2 regions of the Stenotrophomonas maltophilia complex sp. Om-AH-Sm3 genome follow, and region 2 is predicted to be linked to the other one. Evidence: riboswitches for the same ligand, from Rfam matches in the RefSeq annotation. Region 2 holds a riboswitch; the other holds the start of a gene.
What was found. Region 2 has a riboswitch for thiamine pyrophosphate ahead of thiC (phosphomethylpyrimidine synthase ThiC). Riboswitches for the same ligand answer to the same signal wherever they lie in the genome.
Positions count from the first base shown of each region.

Region 1 (11,779 bases), on a different contig from region 2:
GAAGGCAACTACATCATCAGCCTGGGCGAAGTGACCCGCTGGCTGGCGCAGCAGGCCGAGGCGCTGGAGGTTGCGATCTTCCCGGGCTTCGCCGCTGCAGAAGTGCTGTACGGCGACAACGGCGAGGTGATCGGCGTGGCCACCGGCGACATGGGCATCGAGAAGGACGGCAGCATCGGTCCGGCCTTCGAGCGTGGGATGGCGCTGCACGCCAAGTACACGATCTTCGCCGAAGGTGCGCGCGGCCACCTCGGCCGCCAGCTGATCGCCCGCTACAAACTGGACGAAGGCAAGGACCCGCAGGCCTACGGCATCGGCATCAAGGAGCTGTGGCAGATCGACCCGGCCAGGCATGAGCCGGGCCTGGTGGTGCATGCGGCTGGCTGGCCGCTGGACAGCGACACCTACGGCGGCGCGTTCCTGTACCACGCCGACGGCGGCAAGGTCGCCATTGGTTACGTGGTCGGCCTGGACTACAAGAACCCGTGGCTGAGCCCGTTCGAGGAGTTCCAGCGTTTCAAGACCCATCCCTCCATCCGCAAGCACCTGGAGGGCGGCACCCGCATCGGTTACGGCGCCCGTGCGATCACCGCCGGCGGCCTGCTGTCGCTTCCGAAGACGGTGTTCCCCGGGGGCGCGCTGGTCGGCTGCGAGGCCGGCTACCTCAACGCCAGCCGCATCAAGGGCAGCCATGCCGCGATCAAGACCGGCATGCTGTGCGCCGACGCCGCGTTCGACGCGCTGGCCGCCGATCGCCAGCACGATGAACTGAGCGCCTACCCGAAGGCGTTCGAAGCCAGCTGGCTGTTCACCGAACTGCAGCAGGCCAAGAACTTCAAGCAGTGGTTCAAGAAGGGCCAGACCGTTGCCACGCTGATGACCGGCGTGGAGCAGTGGCTGCTGCCCAAGCTGGGCGTGCGCAACCCGCCGTGGACCCTGCACCGCACCCAGCCGGACCACGCCTGCCTGGAGCCGGCGTCGCAGCACACCCGCATCGCCTACCCCAAGCCCGATGGCGTGCTGACCTTCGATCGTCTCAGCTCGGTGTTCCTGAGCAGCACCAACCACGACGAGAACCAGCCCAGCCACCTGACGCTGAAGGATCCGAGCATTCCGGTGAAGGTGAATCTGGCCGAGTACGCCGGTCCCGAAGCCCGTTACTGCCCGGCCGGCGTGTACGAGTTCGTCGGCGACGCCGACAACGCGCGCCTGCAGATCAACGCGCAGAACTGCGTGCACTGCAAGACCTGCGACATCAAGGACCCGACCCAGAACATCGTCTGGGTGACCCCGCAGGGCGGCGGCGGCCCGAACTACTCGGGCATGTGATCGCCCCGGGCTGCGACCACGTGTCGCAGCCCGGCCGCTCCACCGCACCGCTATCCTGCCCGCCCATGCGTGCCTCCCGCCTGCTCACCACCGTTGCCGTGGCCCTGCTTGCCACGGCCTGCCAGCGCCCGCCTGCGGCGCCGGCCACGCCTGAACAGGCCCGGCAGCAGGCCATGCAGCGCGCGTTCGAACTGTGCGCAGGCTGCCACACCGTGCAGCCTGGCGGCATCCACCGCTTCGGCCCCAACCTGCACGGCGTGATCGGCCGTCGCGCCGGCAGCCTGCCCGATTACGGCTATTCCGACGGCATGCGCCGCGCCGACATCACCTGGAGCGCGCAGACCCTGGACGCGTTCCTGCAGTCGCCCACCCACGTGGTGCCCGGCACGCGCATGTACAACGCCTTTCCCAGCGCCGAACGCCGCGCGCTGGTGATCGCCTACCTGCAACAGCAGTCGGCTCAGTGACCCAGTCGCTGCAGCTGGTGCTGCAGGCGCTCCACGAACGCCGTTACAGCGGCGAACACCGGTGCCGGATCGGCCTCGGTCGCATCCTGCAGCCGCTCGACCAGCGCGTTGGCCTGCCCGGCCAGTGCGCTTGCCCCGATCGCCCCCAGACCGCCCGCCTGGCGATGCAGGTGGAGCGCCGCAGTCTCGCGGTCACCGGCCCGCACGGCGCGCTGCACCGCCGCCAGATCACTTTCACTGGCCTGCAGCAGGCTGTCGCGCAGCTGCTCGGCCACGGCGCGCGAGCCATAGCGCTGCTGCAGGGTGGCCAGATCAGGCAGCACTTCAGCGTCGTCGGCGACAGTCTCCTGCACGGGCGCATCGAACGACTGGCCCTGTGCCTGCGGCAGCCAGCGCAGCAGCGCGGTGCGCAGCGTGGCCAGCGACAGCGGCTTGGCCAGCACCCCGTCCATGCCGGCCTCGCGGCAGCGGCGCGCATCGTCGTCCAGCACGCTGGCGGTCAGCGCCAGCACCGTCAGCCGCGGCTGGCCGGTACGGCCCTCGCGCTCGCGCAGCAGGCGGGTGAAACCGAAGCCGTCGAGTACCGGCATGCGGCAGTCGGTAATGACCAGATCGAAGGCCTCCGATGACAAGCGGTCCAGTGCCTGCTGGCCATCGCCCAGCAGCACATGGGGTACGCCCAGCTGCTGCAGCCGCCACGCCATCATCGCCTGGTTGGTCGGGTGATCCTCGATCACCAGCACGCGTGCCTCGCGCAGCGCCGGCGGCAGCAGCGCCGCCTGCTCCTGCTCCGCAACCAGCGCTTCAACGTCACCCCTGCCTGCCTCCACCAGCGCCAGTCGCACCTCGGCGCGGGTGCCCTCGCCCAGCGTGCTGTGCAACTCCAGCTCGCCGCCCATCATCTGCACCAGGCGCTGGCAGATGCTCAGGCCGAGGCCGGTACCACCATGGTCGCGCTGGATGTAGGCACCGGCCTGGGTGAACGGCGCAAACAGGTGCCGCAGCTGTTCCGGTGCGATCCCGGTGCCGGTGTCGGTGACGCTCAGGCACAGCGGCTGGCTGCCGTCTTCGGCGGTCGGGCCCAGTACCTCCAGCTGCAGCCGCACTTCGCCGCGTGCAGTGAACTTGATGGCATTGCTGAGCAGGTTGAACACGATCTGGCGCAGGCGCACGCCATCCACTTCGTGCGCTGCCGCCAGCTGAGGGTCGATCTGCACGTGCAGCTCCAGCCCGCGTGCACTGGCCTGCGCCGACATCAACCGGCACACGCTTTCCAGCAGGGGCCGCAGCGGTTGCGGCACCGGCTCCAGGCGCAGTGCACCCGCTTCCAGCCGCGAGTAATCGAGGATGTCGTCGAGGATCTGCCGCAGCATCTGCGCCGAATCCTCGATCACGCCGAGGATGCGCTGCTGCTCGCTGTCCAGCGGTGAGTGCGCCAGCACCTCCAGCATGCCCAGCACGCCGCTCATCGGCGTACGGATCTCGTGGCTCATCGTGGCCAGGAAACGCGATTTGGCCTCAGCGGCCTGCTCGGCGTCCGCCTTCGCCGCCGCCAGTGCATCGGCCTGCATCCGGGCTTCGCTTACATCCACCCAGTACCCGCTCCAGATCACCGCGCCTTCTTCGGCGGCGTAGGGATGGGCCTGGCTGCGCACCCAGCGCACGCCTTCCCCGTCGCTGCGCAGGCGGAACTCCAGGATCAACGGCGCGAACTGGTGCGCGGCCTGCTCGATGGAATGCAGGATGCGCGCGCGGTCCTCCTGCTCGACGCGTTCCAGCAACACCCTCGCATCCTGTTCGGCCTGCTGCCGGGTGATGCCGAACAACGCAGGCAGGTCGCCGGCGATGAACGGGAAGCTCAGCATGCCATCGGCATCGCGACGGGCCTGGTAGACCACCGCCGGCAGGTTGTCGGTCACCTCGGCCAGTCGCTGCTCCAGCTGGCGGCGTCCTGCCACCTCACGGCGCAGCCGCCAATGGCCCACGCCATGCACCAGCAGCGCGGTCAACAGCACCATCAGCACCGGCACGCCCCACCGCAGCAGATTGCTCCAGTCGACCCCATTGCGGTACTCCACCGCCAGCCAGTCGCTGCGCAGCGCCTCGCGCTTGCGTGGGGTCATCTGCAGCAGCAGGCGATCGAAGGTCGTGGCCAGGGCCGCATGGCGGCGATCCACTGCCAGCGCCAGCTGGTCGTTGAAACCGGCCGGAGCCGCTACCTGCATCCGCCCCGGGAAACGGCTGCGCAGCAGGTGATCGACCACGGCAAGGTTGCCGACATAGGCATCGGCTTCACCCTCGAGCAGGCGCTGCAGCGCCTGCTCGGCACTCCGCGCAGCAATGATCCGGGCCTGCGGCGCCTGCTGCTGCACATAGCCACGCACGCGCTCCGGGTCGGACAGCAGCACGCGCTTGCCCTGCAGGTCGGCCAGGCCCAGCAGCGACTCACCATCGCTCCTGACCACAATCACGTTCGGCACGCTGATGAAGGGCTGGCTGAACACCCAGTCCGGGCCCAGGTAGCGCGAATCAACGGGTATGCCCATCACGGCCTGCAGTTCACCGCGGCGGGCCTTCTCACGCACCTCGTACCAGTCGTGGCTGTTCTCGACCTTCAGGTTGGCGCCGGCCTGCATCAGGCGCTGCAGGTACTCGCTGGCCAGGCCACTGGGCCGGCCATCCTCGCCGGTGAACGACAGGGGCGCGGCATTCGGCGCGAAACCGATCATCAGCGGCTTCTCCAGCACACGCTTCTCGGCCTGGCTCAGCGCCAGCTGCGCCGATGCCGACCAGTGCGGCGGTGACAACCAGCGTTGTGCGAGGGCATCGCGCTGGGCCTGGCTGGTCGCGGCCAGCGCCAGGTCCAGGGCTTCGGCCAGGGGTTGCTTGCTGTTGGGAATGCCGAAGTGCAACCGTTCAGGGGGCAGGTCGCTCGGCCGCAACAGCGCCACGCCCTGCAGGCGCCGGCTGGCAATCAGCTCGGTGGCGACGAAGGCATTGCCGATGTAGACGTCCGCTTTGTCGTCTCTGACCATCTGCAATGCGCTCAACGTGTCGTTTGCGACAAGCTGGCGGGCACGCGGGAATCGGGCGCGCACCTGCGGACCGGTCAGGAAGTCCTGTTCGATCACCACCCTCAGCCCATCCAGGTCCGGCATGTCGGAGGCACGCAGGTCATCGGGCCGGCCCACCAGTGCGAGTGGCGCCTCACTGTAGGCGGCGGTATAGACCATGCAGCGGGTGCGGTCGGCACTGAGGCCGACATTCATCACCACGTCGATCTCGCCACGACATGCCGCATCCAGCACGGATGTCCAGTCCGGATAGCGGCGCGCCTCGACCTTCACACCGAGCTGGCGAGCAAGATGCGACAGGTAGTCCGGTCCCAGCCCGACCTGCTCGCCATCACGGAGGGACTCGAAGGGCGGCCAGCCGCTGTCATACTGCCCGACAACGATGGTCGGATGCGCCACCAGGTATTCGCGCTGCAACGGGCTGAGCGGCAGCAGGCCAGGGGCCGGCTGTGCCTGGGCCACGGGCAGCGCCAGCACCGCCAGCAGCAGGAGCAGCCCGCGAACAGCCCACCTACGCATCTGCGTCGATCTCCTAGAATCCTGCCAGGGACCGCGATGGTCGCGGTCCGGCGTGCCCGATGGCCATACTAGAGCATGAGCTTGCGCATCATCATCGCAGACGATCACCCCGTGGTCCGTATCGGTACCCGCGCCGTCATCGAGTCGAGCGGCGTCGGCCGCGTGGTCGGCGAGGCCGACAGCGCGCAGGCGCTGATGACCCTGCTCGCCAGCCAGCCCTGTGACCTGCTGGTCACCGACTACTCCATGCCGGGCAGCCTGCAGGCCGATGGCTTCGCCATGATCGGCATGATCCGGCGCCGCCACCCGGACCTGCCGGTGCTGATGCTCAGCGTTTCCAGCAACCTGGCGATCCTGCGCATGGTGCTCGACAGTGGTGTGCTCGGCCTGGTCGACAAGAGTTCGTCGATGGACGAGCTGCCGCAGGCGATCCAGGCGGTCTACCGCGGCCAGCCCTATATCAGCCGCAGCCTGCGCGAGCGGGTCGAGGCAGCCGGCAGCTGGCGCATGCGCGAGGGTGACGGCAAGCCGCTGTCCCCGCGCGAGGTGGAGGTGCTGCGCCTGCTCGGCACCGGCATGACAGTGAAGGAGATCTCGCTGCTGCTGCACAAGAGCGTCAGCACCATCAGCCGGCAGAAGGGCGATGCGATGCTCAAGCTGGGGCTGAAGGGCGATGCCGAATTGTTCGACTATCTGCGTGACGGGAAAATTTGAGACGCGATTCACATAATCGCACCGGCAACAATGCGAGGTCGAAGGAATCGACCGGCTCATGTCCGGCCGCCGGCCGCGTCACCGTGGAGACGCGGGCCGCCAGCGAGCAGAGCCTGGCGCTCAGCAGCGGTGCGGTGCAGGGCGCACCTGACGTGCTGCAGCCGCAGCAGGAGACCCCGCAGGAGCAGGCGCGGCAGGCCCGGAAGGCGACGGGCGTCTGACATGCCAACGCCTTGGCAGAGAAGGGAGGGGCCACGCCCGCGTGGCCTTTTCCCTTTCTGCCAGCTGAGCGGCCGAGGCCACTTTCAGCCTTGCTTCATGCCACCTGCCGCTAGATGAATGCGCAAGCCGCTCGATACACCAGGCAATGTTCCGGCAATGTTGGAACGCCAGCGTGGACATCACGGCAGCCGGGGCGCCCCGCGCCCTCCCTGCCCAGCGTGGCATGCACCTCACAGGAGAACGAATCATGCTCAGTACTTCCACACTCAGCTTCCGTGGTCTGGCGATGGCGCTGGCACTGGTGGCCGGTGTCGCCGTGGTCAGCGATGCCAGCGCGATGTCGAGGAAGGACAAGCGCACCCTGGTCGGCGCCGTGGTCGGTGGCGTGGCCGGCAACCTGCTCTCCAACGGTGATCCTGCCGCCACCGTCGGTGGTGCCGTGGCCGGCGGCGCGATCGGCAATCTGACCACCTCCGACCGCCGCGACCGTCGTTATTACGACAATCGTTACTACGACAACCGCTACGACCGCCGCTACGATCGTGGTTACTACCGCAGCGGTTACTACGACCGTGGCGACGACCGCCGCTGGCAGCGCGAGCGTTACTACGACAACCGCTACTACCACGACCGCGGTCGCCATCGCGGCTGGTAAGCGGCACGGCGGCGGTACCCCTGCCGATGGCAGAGACGGGCGGGTCGATGACCCGCCCGTTTGCGTTGGCCGCGCGCATGGCGTTGAATGCGCAGCCTTGGATGTGACTTTCCCCTCTCGGGCCGCGGCATGACGTCTTCCTCCCACCGTGTGCAGGGCCTCAACAACGACGAGGTGGCTGCCGACTGGCCACCGATCAGCGCGGCGGACATCGCATGGCTGCGCCAGCGCTACCCGCAGCTGGACAGCGGCAGCCAGCCACGCTGGCACAGCCCGCGGCCACTGTCGGCTGCCGCCATCGTCGATGGCACGCGCGGCGCAGTGTTCATCAAGCGCCATCACCACAGCGTGCGCAACGCGGCCTGCCTGGAGGAAGAGCACCGCTTCATCGCCCATCTCGCCGCTGCCGGCGTGCCGGTGGTGCAGGTGCTGGCGGCAACCGATGGCCACACCGCGGTCGAACACGGCGAATGGACGTTTGAACTGCACGACGTCGGCGTAGGCGACGACCTGTACCGCGACGCGGTGTCGTGGTCGCTGCTGACCGATGTCGCGCAGGCCCGCGAAGCCGGACGCGCACTCGCACAGCTGCACCGCGCCGCCGCCAGCTACCACGCGCCCCAGCGCAGCACCCATCTGCTGGTGGCGCGCGACGACCTGATCCGCGCCGACGATCCGATTGCCGCAATCAAGGCAGGGCTGCACGAGCGCCCCGGCCTGGCCCGCTATCTCGCGCGCATTCCGTGGGAAACGCAGCTGCGGCGTGACGTGCTGCCGTGGCACACGGGACTGGCCGAGCGCCTGCACGACGAACCACGGCTGTGGGCGCACAACGACTGGCATGTCTCCAACCTGCTGTGGCGCGACGGGCAGGTCAGCACCGTGCTGGATTTCGGCCTGACCTCGCCCACCAGCGCACTGTTCGACCTCGCCACCGCAATCGAGCGCAACGCCGTGGCATGGCTGGAACTGGCGCGCGGCATGGAGGCAGTGCGCATCGATATCGCGCTGGCGCTGCTCGATGGCTACCGCCAGGTGCTGCCGCTGTCGGCGGCACGCGTGCACCTGCTGGCCGACCTGCTGCCGATGGTGCATTTCGACTTCGCACTGTCCGAAGTGGAGTATTTCGAGGGCGTCACCGGCTCGACCGCCAATGCCGATGTGGCGTGGCAGCCCTTCATGCTCGGCCATCCGGCGTGGTTCCATACCGCCCCGGGGCAGGCACTGCTGCAGGCCCTGCACGCCGCCGCGTGATCCGGTTGACGCAGCGTTGGGGTCAGATCCCTTTCCGCAGGAAGGGGATCTGACCCTGGGTGGCGCTCGCAAATCCGTACCATTTGTAGTGAAATGGTCACCTGAAGCGGGGGTGCCTGGATCTGCCAGGCTGAGAGAGTCCCTTGGAACCTGATCCGGTTTGCACCGGCGTAGGGAGCTTTGAGCCGCAGCCACACCCCCATCCTGGGCCGGTGCACCTGCGCGCCGTCGCTTCGTCTCCCTTGTTGGCCGAAGACGAACCGAATGAACCGCTGCCTGCGCCCCACCCTGCTCTCCCTCGCCCTCTGTGCCGCGCTGCCGCTACATGCCAGCGAGGCCGAGGCCACCACCGATGCGGCCGCCATCGGCGCCGAACGCTCGCCGACCGAACTGGCAGCGGTGCGCGTGCAGGCCGGCAAACCGAAGGCCGATACCTCGCGCGTGAACGCCTTCGGTGGCGGTTCGTGGAAGGACACGCCGGCTTCGGTGAATGTGCTCGAGCGCGACTATCTCGACCGCCGCCAGCTACGTTCGCTGTCCGAGCTGGCCAGCAATGATGCCTCGCTGGGTGATGCCTACGCGCCGGTGGGCTACTACCAGAACGTCGCCATCCGCGGCTTCGCCCTGGACGCCGCCACCGGCTACCGCTTCAATGGGCTGTCCATCGCCGGCGAGCAACGCCTGGCGCTGGAGAACGTGCAGTCGGTGGAGATCCTCAAGGGTGAAGCCGGCCTGGCGGCAGGCGTGATGGCGCCGGGCGGAATCATCAACTACATCGGCAAGCGCCCGGCCGAAGTGCGCACCGCCACGCTCGGCACCGATTCGGAAGGCTCGCGCTACGTCGCCGTCGATGTCGGCCACTGGATCACCCCGCGCTTCGGCCTGCGCCTGAACGCCGCATGGGATTCCAGCAATTCCTACGTCGAGCACGCCGATGGCCGCCGCAACTTCTACTCGCTGGCCGCCGACTGGCTGATCGGCGAACGCGGCAAGCTGGAAGTGGATGCCAACTACCAGACCAGCTCGCAGCGCTCGGTGTCCGGCTACCAGCTGCTGGGCGCGCGTGACCTGCCGCGCGGCGTCGACCGCGAGCATCTGCTCGGCTACCAGCCGTGGCAGCGGCCGGTGGATATCGCGAGCACCAACATCACCGCGCTGCATACCTACGACTTCAACGACGCTTGGCAATCACGTGTATCGGTGGGCCACAGCCGTTCGGTGATCGATGACAACGTCGCCTTCGCCTACGGCTGCTACTACGCCGCGCAATGTGCCGACGGCAGCGTGCCGGGCAACTACTTCGCGCCCAACGGCGACTATGACATCTACGACTACCGCAGTCCGGACGACACGCGCCGCAACCAGCAGGCTCGTGCCGAACTGCGTGGCCGCTTCGAGACCGGCAGCGTCGGCCACCAGCTGACCCTCGGGGCCGACTACTTCCGCCGCACCGTGGACAGGCGCCCGAGCGTCAACGAGTACGTTGGCACCAGCAACATCCACGACGCACCGGTGCCGGTGTTCGCGCCGTCGCCGAAGATGCCGGGCCCGTCCGCACGTCGCCTGGACAGCCGCCAGACCGCGTTCTTCGTGCTGGACCGGATCAGCTTCGGTGACGACTGGCAGTGGCTGGCCGGTGGCCGCTTCGTCCGCCTGGATGAGCGGGCCTACGACAAGCGCGGCACCCCGCAGCGGCACAGCCGCCTGTCGCGCTTCCTGCCACAGACCGCGGTGGTGTGGAAAGCCACCGACCAGCTCAACGCCTACGCCAGTTACGTGCGCGGCATTTCGCTGGGCCAGGAAGCGCCGTTCTGGACCAGCAACGCCGACACCTTCCTGCCGTCGGTGCAGTCGCGGCAGCTGGAAGTGGGCCTGAAGTACGTGCCGGTCGAAGCGCTGACCCTGGGCGCGGCGGTGTTCCGCATTTCGCAGCCGTACCAGTACGCCAAGCCGGACAACAGCGACGTGGGCTACACCTTCGTCGAGGAAGGCACCCAGACCCACACCGGCCTGGAGCTGACCGCCAACGGCCAGCTGACCGATGCGCTGCAGGTCGTGGCCAGCGCCAGCGTGCTGCAGGCGCGCGCGCGCGACACCGGCACGCCGGCCTATGAGGGTCATCAGCTGGTGAACGTGCCGAAGGTGCGTGCCAGCGTGCACGTGGCCTATGCGCTGCCGTTCGTGCAGGGCCTGGATGTCACTGGCGGGTGGCGCTATGCCGGTGCCAACGTGGCACGCGCCGACGGCGCCGTACGCGCGCCGGATTACTCGGTGTTCGATGCCGGCCTGCGTTTCCAGCACCGGCTGCACGAGCGCGCCGTGACCTGGAACCTGTCGGTGGACAACGTGTTCAACCGTTTCTACTGGCGCGATACCGGCAGCAGCGGCGGTGACTACTACCTGTTCCCCGGCGCACCGCGACAGGCGCGCCTGTCGGTGACGTTCGCGCTGTGAACGGCGTCGTGCTCGAGTGGACCGCCGCGCTGTGCAGCGTCCTCGGCGTCTGGCTGATGGCCCGGCGCCGGCTGTCTGCATGGCCGGTGGGCCTGCTGTCGGTCACGCTGTATGGCCTGGTGTTCGCCGAGGCCAAGCTGTATTCGGACACCCTGCTGCAGGTCGCCTTCGGCGGCTTCCTGGTCTATGGCTGGCTCAACTGGCGCCAGCACGCCGCCGATGAAGGCAGCATCCGCATCGTGCCGCTGGCGCGCGGCAAGCTGCTGCGCGACCTGGCCATCGGCCTGTGCGGTGGCGTGGCGCTGGGTGCGGCCATGCACAGCTTCACCGATGCCGCACTGCCGTGGCTGGACGCGATGCTGACCGCGCTGAGCCTGGTCGGCCAGTGGTGGCAGGCACGCCGCCACGTCGCCTGCTGGTGGGTATGGATCGCCGTGGACGTGGTCTACGTGGGCGCCTACCTGTTCAAGTCGCTGCACGTGACCGCCGCGCTGTACGTGTTCTTCCTCGGTCTGGCCGTGTTCGGCCTGCGCGCATGGAGCGCGGCCGCGCGCGAGCCGCAGGTGGCAACGCAGTAGAGCCACGCCATGCGTGGCTGTTGCGGGCAATCGGCGCGCCATCCACGCATGGCGTGGATCTACGGGGTCAGGGCCAAACCCAGCCGCAGCGGCTGGCGCATGTCCGCCGGCGGTCCCGCCTGCAGCGGGCCGGCCTGCAGCGTCGCGCGCAGGTCGGCGTCGACCTGGGCGTCACCCAGGCTGTCGAATTCCAGTTTCGAAATACGGCCATCCGCCGCGATCCACACGCTCACCGGCAGCGGCGTCGGCGTGTCCGAGTGGGCCTGCAGCCACTGCAGCACGCGCTGCGCCTGCGGGTCCTGTTCCTGCTGCAGGCGCTGCTGCAGCTGGCCACCCACGGCGGCGGCGTAGGCCATCCAGTGCGCAGGGGCTTCCTGCGCGGACGCCGCGGCACTCCCCAGTGCCAGTGCGCCGAACACCGCAGCCAGACGCCGCCACCAGCGGCGTAGGCCTGTCCTGTTCCCTGCCATGACAATCGCCTGCCTCCTGCGCGCCCATCCAGCGCGCCATGGT
Region 1 is NZ_JBYBLQ010000004.1:128,930-140,708, reverse strand. Features, by position in the region: gene AC10QF_RS06965 (electron transfer flavoprotein-ubiquinone oxidoreductase) at 1-1,329, shown strand, start outside; gene AC10QF_RS06960 (c-type cytochrome) at 1,395-1,796, shown strand; gene AC10QF_RS06955 (ATP-binding protein) at 1,790-5,389, opposite strand; gene AC10QF_RS06950 (response regulator) at 5,465-6,103, shown strand; gene AC10QF_RS06945 (hypothetical protein) at 6,187-6,324, shown strand; gene AC10QF_RS06940 (glycine zipper 2TM domain-containing protein) at 6,573-6,980, shown strand; gene AC10QF_RS06935 (phosphotransferase enzyme family protein) at 7,110-8,234, shown strand; TPP riboswitch at 8,333-8,428, shown strand; gene AC10QF_RS06930 (TonB-dependent receptor) at 8,499-10,688, shown strand; gene pnuC (nicotinamide riboside transporter PnuC) at 10,697-11,266, shown strand; gene AC10QF_RS06920 (hypothetical protein) at 11,326-11,742, opposite strand.
Region 1: linked by a shared signal. The riboswitch ahead of AC10QF_RS06930 (TonB-dependent receptor) and the one ahead of thiC (phosphomethylpyrimidine synthase ThiC) in region 2 are both predicted to bind thiamine pyrophosphate.

Region 2 (11,779 bases):
GCTGTATTTGCGCGAACCAACCGGAGACTTTGCGGATTGTGGCGGGAGCAAGCCACCGTTCTCCCTGAAGCGCGATGCGGACTGGCCGTAGCGGGCGCGGAACGCACGCGCGAAGCTGCAGCAGTTGTCGAAACCGCTGGCGGCAGCGACCTCGCCCACCATCATGTCGGTGTCGCGCAGCAGATCAGCGGCGCGTTCGAGGCGCAGTCGTGCCGAAAGCGACTGCGGGCTTTCCTCGTACAGGCTCTGGAAGGTCTTGGACAGGTACCAGCTGGAGAAGTTGGTCAGCTCGGCCAGTTCGCCGATGCGCACCACCCGGTGGCTGTTGCCTTCCAGATAGAGGCGCGCGCGCTGCATGCGGCCGAACACCTGGCGCTTGCGGCTGCGCGAGCGGCCCGGGCAGCGCTGCACGTTGTCGGCCAGGCCGCGCTGCAGGCCCGCGAGGTGCAGCAGCAGCGGGCGCAGGGTCTGCGCCGGCTGGCCGCTGGCCAGCGCATCGCGCCACAGGCGCAGCGCCACGCGCGCATCAGTGCGGTTCATCCGGCCACGACCTGCATACAGGCCGCAGTCGGCCATCTCGGTCAGCACGCGAAGCGCTTCGATGTTCAGGTTCAGGCCAACGCACAACCCGTTGCGACCGGCCTGCACCAGCGGCCGCGATTCCTTCTCGAACGCGATCCACTCGCCTTGGCGCAGGCGGAAGCGCCCTTCCTTGGCCTCGACCCACGAGCTGCCACGCACCTGCATCCAGACAGTGAAGCTGGAGCCGGCGGTCTGCAGGCTGCCCAGCCGGGCCACGCCCAGGCAGGTCGGTGCGACGTCGTCGAGCGACCGGTCCAGGGAAACAGTTTGGCCGCGATCGGCCAGCGAGAGTTGACGCATGGGGGCACCACGGATTTGCCTAGTACAGGACTCCGTTTTGCCAAATCAGGCGGCACCGCGTCAGGAAGGTCCGACGAGATCGCCACGAATTCGCGACGAGATCCCGACGAAGAAATTACGAAGGCCCATTTCCCTTGAACAACAACAACTTGGAGAATGCGGGGAACAGTGCAGGCGGGCGTTCGGGCAACCGCATCACGCCGATGTCAGCGCCATCGCTGACCGCCATCGCCACGAACAGGTCCTTTCCGTCAGCGCTGGCACTGAGCCCGTTGCCGGCGCTGAGCCGTTCTGCGTCCAGGCAACGTTCCGGCTCCTCGCGGCCGGGCTGGATGCGCACGAAGGTAGTGCCACACCTGGTCGAGGTACCGAGGTAGCCGATGCCGCTGTTGCCGGTCACGGTCCAGGCCCGGTATCGCCAGCGGCTGGGCCGGTCATCGCTGATCTGCTGCACGCTGGCCGGGGACAACGCGGCATCCGCCGACCACAGGCCACCGGCGGCCAAGCGGGTGAACAACACGCGGCCACTGCTCCGGTCAAAGCGCGCCTGCGACACCCCATCGATGCTGGCCAATCGGCGCCAGGGCTGGACGCTGCGATCGAACAGGCTCAACCGCGTGCGCTGGTCGGCATCGCGCTCGACCACAAACAGCTGCTGCGGCGAGGCGCCATACAGTGCCTGCAACGGCTGTTCGGCCGGAACCGGCAAGGGTTGCAGGCGTTCATCGCGTGGCGCGATTTCATAGAGCACCGTGCGCCCATGCGCATCGCGGCCAACCACGAGCAACTGCCGGCTGTCGGCCGACCAGTCAGGCGCCTGCCGCGCCTCCGGCCGCAGCCCTTCGATGGGACGCAACGAATCCGGTCGCTGCATGTCCGCCCACCACAGGGCGAAGCTGCCGGAACGATCGGAGGTGAAGACCAGCTGGCGGCCATCAGGCGCTGCCATCGGCTGCCCATCGCGGCCACTGGAGGCGAACAGGCGCTCGGGCGTGCCGCTGCCCTGCATCGGCACCTTGAACACGCCGAACTGCGCGCGCCGGTGGACGAACGCCAGCATGCCACCGCGTCGCGACACCGCTGGCCACTGCGCATCATCCAGGCCGGCATCGCGCAACGTGTGCCGCTCGACGTCCAGGTAATAGAGCCGCGCCTCGCTATCGACACGGCGACCGAAGACGATGGTTCGGCCATCGTCCAGCCAGGCCCAGCCGCGCAGCTCTGCCGCTTCATCGGTCAACTGCTCGGGCGTACCGCCTGCGGCTGGCACCCGCCACAGATCACCCAGCTGCGGGTTGCGCACGAACACCAGCCATTGCCCATCAGGCGAATAACGCGGTGCGTAGTCGAAGTCATCCTGGTCGACGCTGTAGGCCAGCGCGCGCCACTGGCCACTGGCCAGGTCCAGCACGCGGATGCCACGGTGCGCGTAGCGACCGACCATGCTGCCGAACACCAGGCCACGCCCATCTGGCGTCCAGTCGAAACTGAGCAGCTCCGTGCCATCGCAGCGTGTGGCCTGGCGCAGTGCGCCACCGGTGGCGCTGGCGATCAGTACCTGGCAGCCGCCGTCGGCGGAGAACCGCGCGAAGGCGATTTCGCGACCATCCGGCGACCAGTTCGGGAAGCGATCGACGGCACCGGCCGGTGGCGCCAGCAACTGGCGCGCCGGTGCGTTGCCGGAGGTCTGCAGCTTGATCGCGCCACCGCCGTTGCCATCCTCGTTGGCGCCCTCATAGGCCACCAGCGAACCGTCCGGTGACAGCGTGGGATAGGTTTCGAAGCCGCTGGTTGCGGTGATCAACCGATACGGTCGCTGCGGGCTGCCGATCACCCGCGTACCGTTCTCCACGGCAGCCTCCACCGGCGAGCTGCCGGCCGGTGCACGACGCAGCAGCAGCGTGGTCAACACCAGCAGCATGGCCAGCATCAACACGCCCAGCACCAGCAGCACGCGCCGACGGATATGGCGCCAGCGGCGGCGCGCTGCCTGTGGATGCGCAGGCAACGCAGCAGTGGTCACCGGCTGCGCGGCCATGCCTTCGTCGTCGGGGACGCCTGCGGCCACGGGCTCGGCATCGTCCAGCACCTGCACCGGGACCAGAAGCCGATAGCCTGTCTTGGCGATGGTTTCGATGTAGGCCTGGCCGTTGTCGTCGTTGTTGCTGAACGCCTTGCGCAGCTGGGTGACGGCCTGGGTCAGCACATCGTTGGTCGGCAGCGTGTCCGGCCATACCTCGGCGAACAACTCGTCGCGGGTGACAACGCGACCCGGCTGCCGCAGCAGCACGCGCAGCACGCCCAGCGCCTTCGGCGTCAGCCGGCGCGGGCGACGCGCGCCGACGACCTCGACTTCGCGCGAGGACAGAGTGACGGTGCACTCTCCTATCCGGATCCGATCGGATACCGGGAACTGGATTTCGCTGCTGTTCATTTTCTGCTACACAGTAGAGACAGGTCCCGGGCAGTGTTTGCCTTCGATACCGCCCCGTCCTGGGAACAGCGAAAAGCCAGACTCCGCACAAAGCATCGGCGCATACCGCAAAAACAATCGAGCGCGCGAATACTAGCCTATGCAAGTTACCTCGCCTATCGCGTGGTCGACATCAGGCTCTCTCTCGCCGACGAATTCACATAATTTGCGACATCATTCGCGCCCTTTCGGGCGCGAAATTTTTATCTGGCGTTCATTTTCACATGCGCCGCAACATGGTCAATCCGACCAGCCGCGAAACCACCAAAGCCACGTACATCACGCCGGAAAACTGCTCCAGCATGACCAGTGCGCGTGCCTGTGGATGCAACGGCACGACGTCACTCAAGCCGACGCCAGACAGCAAGCTGAAGCTGAGATAAAGCAGCTCCATCCAACTGCGCTGCGCGCCTCCGCCGGTGCCCTGGAAGCTGCCCGGGTACCACTGCTGGCATACCGCGAATGCGAACGCAAATGCCCATGCAAGCAAGGTGAATGTCGCGCCTGCGGCGAACAGTTCGTCGCGGGTGACCTTGTGGTCCTGGAGCATGTAGGTGATCAGCGCGCCGGCCGTGTAGAAGTACAGCAGGCTCTCCAGCAACTGCGCGGTGGTCAGCAATGCGCTGCGGTCGAGCAATGCACCGGCCAGCGAGAACACCACCGACGGGATGGCCAGCACCAGTGCCAGCCAGGTGCCCAGCGGGCTGCGCTGCACCACCCACAGCGCCAGGCCCAGTACCGCCATGCCGAACATGCCCAGCGCCGCGCGGCCGGCAGCGGTGTCGTCCAGCGCGGGGTACAGCAGCACCGCGATCAACTGGGCACCCAGCAGCCAGGCAGAAGGATGACGGCGGGCGATGGCCAGCCAACGGGTGGTCATGGCAACAGGCATGGTGTCCTTTCCCCAGGGTGATGCGCGGAGCATAGCCGGGAGAGGCGTGATGAGCGGTGGTGCCGGCCGCTGGCCAGCACGCTTCCCGGCCCCTGCACAACCGGCTGCTGGGCAGCGGCCGGCACCCGGCTACTCGTCATCCTTGGTGGTAGACCTCTGCGCCAGCCGCGCGGAACTCCTCCGACTTCTCCTTCATGCCGGCCTCGGCGTAGTCACGCACGTCCTGGGTGATCTTCATCGAACAGAAGTGCGGGCCGCACATCGAGCAGAAGTGGGCCAGCTTGTGCGCATCCTTCGGCAGCGTCTCGTCATGGAACTCCTTGGCCTTCTCCGGGTCCAGGCCAAGGTGGAACTGGTCCTCCCAGCGGAACTCGAAGCGCGCCTTGCTCAATGCGTTGTCGCGAACCTGCGCGCCCGGATGGCCCTTGGCCAGGTCGGCTGCATGCGCGGCAATGCGATAGGCCATGATGCCGTCGCGCACGTCCTGGCGATTGGGCAGGCCGAGATGCTCCTTCGGCGTCACGTAACAGAGCATGGCCGTGCCGAACCATCCGATCATCGCCGCGCCGATCGCGCTGGTGATGTGGTCGTAGCCCGGTGCGATATCGGTGGTCAACGGCCCCAGCGTATAGAACGGCGCCTCGCCGCACTCACGCAGTTGCTTGTCCATGTTCTCCTTGATCAGCTGCATCGGCACGTGGCCGGGACCCTCGATCATGGTCTGCACATCATGCTTCCAGGCAGTCTTCGTCAGCTCGCCCAGCGTTTCCAGCTCACCGAACTGCGCGGCGTCATTGGCATCGGCGATGCAGCCCGGACGCAGGCCGTCACCCAGCGAGAAGGTCACGTCATAGGCCTTCATGATTTCGCAGATCTCTTCGAAATGCGTGTACAGGAAATTCTCCTTGTGGTGCGCCAGGCACCACTTGGCCATGATCGAGCCCCCGCGGCTGACGATGCCGGTCACCCGCTTGGCGGTGAGTGGCACGTAGCGCAGCAGCACGCCGGCGTGGATGGTGAAGTAGTCCACGCCCTGCTCGGCCTGCTCGATCAGTGTGTCGCGGAAGATCTCCCAGGTCAGTGCTTCGGCGCGGCCGTCGACCTTCTCCAGCGCCTGGTAGATCGGCACCGTACCGATCGCCACCGGCGAGTTGCGGATGATCCACTCGCGGGTTTCATGGATGTGCTTGCCGGTGGACAGGTCCATCACGGTGTCACCGCCCCAGCGGATCGCCCACACCAGTTTCTCTACCTCCTCGGCGATTCCCGAGGAGACGGCGCTGTTGCCGATGTTGGCATTGATCTTGGTCAGGAAGTTGCGGCCGATGATCATCGGCTCGCTTTCCGGATGGTTGATGTTGTTGGGCAGCACGGCGCGGCCGCGCGCGATTTCATCCCGCACGAACTCCGGAGTGATGATCTTCTGGATCGCGGCGCCGAACGCCTCGCCCGGGTGCTGCTGCAGCAGGCCCGCATCGCGGATCGTCTCCAGCCGCTGGTTCTCGCGGATGGCAACGAATTCCATTTCCGGCGTGATGATGCCGCGCCGCGCATAGTGCATCTGGGTGACGTTCGCGCCTGCCCGTGCACGGCGCGGCAGGCTGCGGGCGGGGAAGCGCACGGCAGCGAGCTTCGGGTCGTGCTCGCGATCACGCCCGAACGACGAACTCAGGCCTTCGAGCTGCTCGGTATCGCCACGTTCCTCCACCCAGCCGCGACGCAGTGCCGGCAGCCCGGCGGACAGATCGATACGCGCGTCCGGATCGGTGTAGGGGCCGGACGTGTCGTAGACCGTGACCGGTGCATTCTCTTCGCCGCCGAACAGCGTCGGGGTGCGGGTCAACGCGATCTCCCGCATCGGCACCTGCAGATCCGGGCGCGAACCGGGCACGTGGATCTTGCGCGAGCCGGGAATGGGCCGGGTCACGGATTCGGAGAGTTGCTGGGCCTGTTGCTGCAGGGCGGAGAGCTGTGCGTTCATCGGGCATCGTCCAGGAAGGTCAGGGACGAAGCGGCGGCGCACTGCGACCGCGCCCGGACGGTCCTTGGGCGGAGTCCAGGCACGGCTGCATTGCAAAGCTTCCCTACGCCGGTATGAGCCGGATCAGGTTCCAAGGGACTGTCTCAACCGTGGCCACGTGGCCTCGGTACCCCCGCTTCTTGGCGTGCATTAGAGCATAGACCGCCCGCTTCCGGATCTGACCCCAATCGCTATTCGTTAACAGAACCATGACGTCGCGTTCAGTAACGTGCACGTCCGTCGCGCTCCCGCGACCGATGCTTCCTTCGCCGCCGACGCGGCCCCTGCCCGGTTCGCGCTGCATGCCGCCGGCCCTTCGCTGCAAGCTCTGCTCGCTCCCCTCAATCCCTTGATCGGAGAAGCTCCTTCATGGTGTTTCGTGTTTCCATCGCACTGGTTCTGATGCTGGTGCTGCTTGCCGGTATTGCACCTGGCCCCTTCAATACCGTGGTGCAGAGCATCCTCGGCGAACTCATCCGCGGTATCGGCTGGCTGTACCTGCTGGTGGTGTTCCTGGCCCTGGTGTTCCTGATGTACCTGGCCTTCGGACGCTTCGGCAACCTGCGCATCGGTGGCGAAGACGCCGAGCCGGAGTTCTCGCGGGCCAGCTGGATGTCGATGCTGTTCGCCGCCGGCATGGGCATCGGCCTGGTGTTCTGGGGCGCTGCCGAGCCCATTTCGCACTTCAGCAAGCCGCCGGAAGGGCTTGCTCCGCAGAGCCTGGATGCGGCACGCGCCTCGATGCGCTATGCATTCTTCCACTGGGGCCTGCACCCGTGGGCCATCTACGCGCTGATCGGGCTGGCAATGGCCTGGTTCCAGTTCAACCGCAACGGCCGTGGCCTGGTCAGCGACATGCTGCAGCCGATCATCGGCCGCCATCATCGCGGCTGGATCGGTCGGGTGGTCAACATCGCTGCAGTGGTCGCCACCGCGATCGGTGTCGCGACGACGCTGGGCTTCGGCACCATCCAGATCGCCGCCGGCATCGAGCGCGTGTTCGGCGTGCAGGCTACCGTCCCAGTGCAGATGACCATCATTGCCGTCGCCTTCGTGCTGTATATGGCGTCCACCGCCAGTGGCGTGGAGCGGGGTGTGAAGTGGCTGTCCAATTTCAACCTGGCGTTGGCTGCCCTGCTGGCAGCCATCCTGCTCGTGCTGGGGCCGACCGGCTTCATCTTCGATACGTTCACCACCACGCTGGGCTCCTACCTCAACCAGCTGGTGACGATGAGCCTGCGCATGTCACCGTTCTCCGGCAGCACCTGGGTGGCGGACTGGACAATCTTCTACTGGGCCTGGTGGATCTCGTGGGCACCGTTCGTGGGCTCATTCATCGCACGCATCTCGCGCGGCCGCAGCGTACGCGAGTTCGTGATCGGCGTAGTGCTCGCGCCGACGCTGCTGGGCTTCTTCTGGTTCGCGGTGTTCGGCGGCACCGCGCTGTGGGCGCAGATCTTCGGCCATGCCGACCTGGTGCAGGCGCTGGGCAATGGCTACGAGACGGTGCTGTTCACCTTGTTCGACAGCATGCCGCTGCCGCTGTTGCTGTCGTGCATCGCACTGGTACTGCTGATGATCTTCTTCGTAACTTCGGCCGACTCGGCGGTACTGGTTCTGGCCAGCATGTCCACTGACGAAGCAGGCGATCCTCCGTTGAAGCGCAAGCTGGCCTGGGGCATCGCGGTGGCGTTGATCGCAGCGGCGTTGCTGCTGGCCGGTGGCCTGGATGCACTGCAGGGCATGATCACGATTGCGGCGTTGCCATTCGCGCTGCTGATGGTGCTGGTGATGGTGGCGCTGTACCGCGTGCTCGACCAGGAGTACACGCGTGAGCGACGGCAGGCGCAGCGCCAGCGGCACATGATCGATGCGTGGATCGCACGCGAGATGGCGGCGCAGGAAGAGACGCAGGCCGAGGCCGCACGCGCGCACGATCAGGATTGAGGGTGTTTTGCAGCCTGCGGCTGCACCGCTTTTTCAAGCAAGTGCAAGTGCAAGTGCAGAAGCCAAGGCGGCTCTGGGCTTCTGCTTGCTTGGCGGGGAGGGGGCAGATGGCGGGACACGCCGCAAGTACGTCCCTGTAGGCTCGGCCACGGCATCCATGCCGTGGACGGTCCCGCCATCTGCCCCCTCCCCGCCTCCGACGATCTCCCAGTGACGGCAGTAGATCCACGCCATGCGTGGATCAGGTGTATCGGAAAACAAGAAGGGGTCGGATCCGTTTTCCTTCGGAAAACGGATCCGACCCCAACCCACAGCGCGCGGCTGTTGCTGTTGCCTTTGCTCTTGATCTTCTTCCTTCTCTTCCGTGGCTGACGCGCACGGAAATTTTCGGGGGGCGTGCGGGTGGGAGTGGCGGGGGTATCCGCGCCATGGATGGCGCGGCTAAGCCTACAAGGACGTATTTACGGCGTCCCCCGACACTCCCACCCGCACGCCCCAGCGCATGAACCTGCTCCAGCGCTCAGCCGCGAGGGGGCTCAGCCCGGTGGCCGGGAAACCTCAGTACCCCGCCGCCTGCCCGTCCTTGCGGCTCTCCGAAGCACCGTAGTAAACCCCGGTGTCGGGATCGCGCATGATCGCCTGGTAACCGCCATACGGCCCATCTGCGAACACGATGCGATGCCCCTTGCGCATCAGCGCACGCACTGTTTCATATGGGAAGCCGGTTTCCAGATTCACTTCGCCACCGTCGGTCATCGCCGTGGCCTGGCCGGTCGGCTCGGTGGAACCCTCATGCTGGATGCGCGGTGCGTCACCGGCTTCCTGCAGGTTCATGCCGAAGTCCACCAGGTTCATCACGATCTGCGCATGGCCCTGCGGTTGCATCGCGCCGCCCATCACGCCGAAGCTGGCATACGGCTTGCCCCCCTTGGTGATGAACGCCGGAATGATCGTCTGGAAGGGGCGCTTGCCCGGTGCGTATCCGTTGGGATGGTTCTTCTGCAGCACGAACATCTCGCCGCGGTCCTGCAGGATGAAGCCCAACCCCGGCGGCGCCATGCCGCTGCCCATGCCGCGGTAATTGGACTGGATCAACGAGACCATCATGCCGTCGGCGTCGGCCACCGTCATGTAGATCGTGTCGCCTTCCTCCAGCTGCTTCGGTGTGCCCGGCTGCACTTCCTTCAAGGCCTTGTCCATCGAGATCAGCGCGCGGCGCTGCGCGGCATACTCCTTGGAGATCAGCTTCTGCACCGGCGCCGGCTGGAATGCCATGTCGGCGTAGAAGCGCGCACGGTCGGCGAAGGCCAGCTTCTTCGCCTCAACGAACAGGTGCACATGCTCGGGTGAGCCGAACGGGATCTTCGAGAAATCGTAGCCTTCCAGCACGTTGAGGATCTGAAGCGCAGCGATGCCCTGGCTGTTGGGTGGCAGCTCCCAGACATCGTAGCCACGGTAGTTGCTGCTGACCGGCTCGACCCATTCACCGTGGTGGTCGGCCATGTCCTGGTAGCTCAGGTAGCCACCGTTGGCCTTGAAGTAGTCACCGATGGTGCGCGCGATCTCGCCCTTGTAGAAGGCGTCGCGCCCGCCGTCGGCGATCTTCTGCAGGGTGCTGGCCAGGTTCGGGTTCTTCCACATCTCGCCCTTGCGCGGGGCGTGGCCGTTGATCGTGAACTGCTCCTTGAAGCCCGGGTACTGCGACAGCTTGGGCACCGAACGGTCCCAGTAGTAGGCGATCACCTCGGCCACCGGGTGGCCCTCGCGGGCGTAGCGGATGGCCGGCGCCAGGTTATCGGCCATCGGCTTGCGACCGAAACGGTCGTGCAGGGCGAACCAGCCGTCGACCGCTCCGGGCACCGACACCGGCAACGGGCCGGTGGCCGGGATGTCCTTCAGGCCACGACGCTGGAACTCGGCCAGGGTGAGCGACTTCGGCGAGCGGCCCGAGCCGTTGTAGCCGTAGAGCTTCTGCGTCTTTGGGTCCCAGACGATGGCGAACAGGTCGCCACCGATGCCGTTGCCGGTCGGCTCCATCAAGCCGAGCGCGGCATTGGCCGCGATCGCCGCGTCGACCGCCGAGCCACCGCCCTTCATCACGTCCAGCGCGATCTGGGTGGCCAGCGGCTGCGAGGTAGCCGCCATCGCATGCGGGGCGATCACCTCCGAACGGGTGGCGAAGGTGTGGCCGGTGATGCGGTCGGCGGCGATGGACAGTGCAGGCACGGCAGCCAGCACGGCGGCGGCGAGCAGGGAGCGGGCAAGGCGTCGGGACACGGTCGGGTTCCGGTGGAAGGTGGTTCCGCGATCTTCGCCGCTGCGGCCTTCATGCGGTATCGGGCAGAGGTCATGGGCGATGGCCTTTCGGTGGGTGCCGACCAAGGTCCGCCCCAGCATGGCGAACAGCGACCCGGAATCCGCGCAAAAAGCGTGTTGAAAGGAGTGAATTCGGGTTCACTGAAACACTTTCAGTGGCAACCATCCTTGCGGCGCAAGCGATTTCGCTGGACTCACTGGAAACCGATAAAAAAACTGTCGTGAGGGTTGACACCGCCAAAACTCCTGTGCTTCTCTCGATCGCATGTTGCATCACAACACGCCACCGCGAACCCACATCGAAGCCGCCGCCATCGGCGCCGCCTCGCTGCGTTCGATTCTTGTGCTCGTACTTATTACCCAACCCACAGGTGCGGGACGAGCCAGCGTGTAAGCAACAGACACACCGGAACTCTTCAAAAACCCGCACCCGCCCCGGTGCGGGTTTTTTCATTTCAGAACCTGGTTTCAGACGCAACCACCATGACCAACGCTCATCGAACAACCCGGACCTGCAGCACCGCGCCTCGTGGTGGCTGTGCCTGTGCGATGCGCGGCGCCCCCTCCACCGCTTTCCCCTGACCGGCCGGCACGTCACCTCGACGACCGGCCGTTCTTTTTTCTTCCCACCGCAAGGAACCTCCCCCATGAGCACCAACGACCTGCCCCAGACCAAGATCGCCGTCATCGGCTACGGCAGCCAGGGCCGCGCCCACGCACTGAACCTGCGCGAATCCGGCTTCGACGTGGTGGTAGGCCTGCGTCCGGGCGGCCCGACCGAAGCCAAGGCCCAGGCCGATGGATTCACCGTGGTCGCGCCCGCCGATGCGGTGAAGGACGCCGATCTGGTCGCCGTGCTGACCCCGGACATGGTGCAGAAGAAGCTCTACAACGATGTGCTGGCGCCGAACATGAAGCAGGGGGCGTGCCTGCTGTTCGCCCACGGACTGAACGTGCACTACGGCATGATCGAGCCGCGCGCCGATCTGGACGTGGTGCTGGTCGCGCCGAAGGGCCCGGGTGCGCTGGTGCGCCGTGAGTACGAGATCGGCCGTGGCGTGCCGTGCATCTGGGCGGTCTACCAGGACGTCAGCGGCAAGGCCGCGCAGCATGCCCAGGCCTATGCGGCCGGCCTCGGCGGTGCCCGCGCCAACCTGATCCAGACCACCTTCAAGGAAGAGACCGAGACCGATCTGTTCGGCGAGCAGGCGGTGCTGTGTGGTGGTGCGTCGGCGCTGGTGCAGGCCGG
Region 2 is NZ_JBYBLQ010000007.1:39,817-51,595, forward strand. Features, by position in the region: gene AC10QF_RS10470 (helix-turn-helix transcriptional regulator) at 1-882, opposite strand, end outside; gene AC10QF_RS10475 (winged helix-turn-helix domain-containing protein) at 998-3,316, opposite strand; gene AC10QF_RS10480 (ion channel) at 3,576-4,247, opposite strand; gene thiC (phosphomethylpyrimidine synthase ThiC) at 4,384-6,228, opposite strand; TPP riboswitch at 6,311-6,412, opposite strand; gene AC10QF_RS10490 (BCCT family transporter) at 6,637-8,214, shown strand; gene ggt (gamma-glutamyltransferase) at 8,773-10,491, opposite strand; gene ilvC (ketol-acid reductoisomerase) at 11,178-11,779, shown strand, end outside.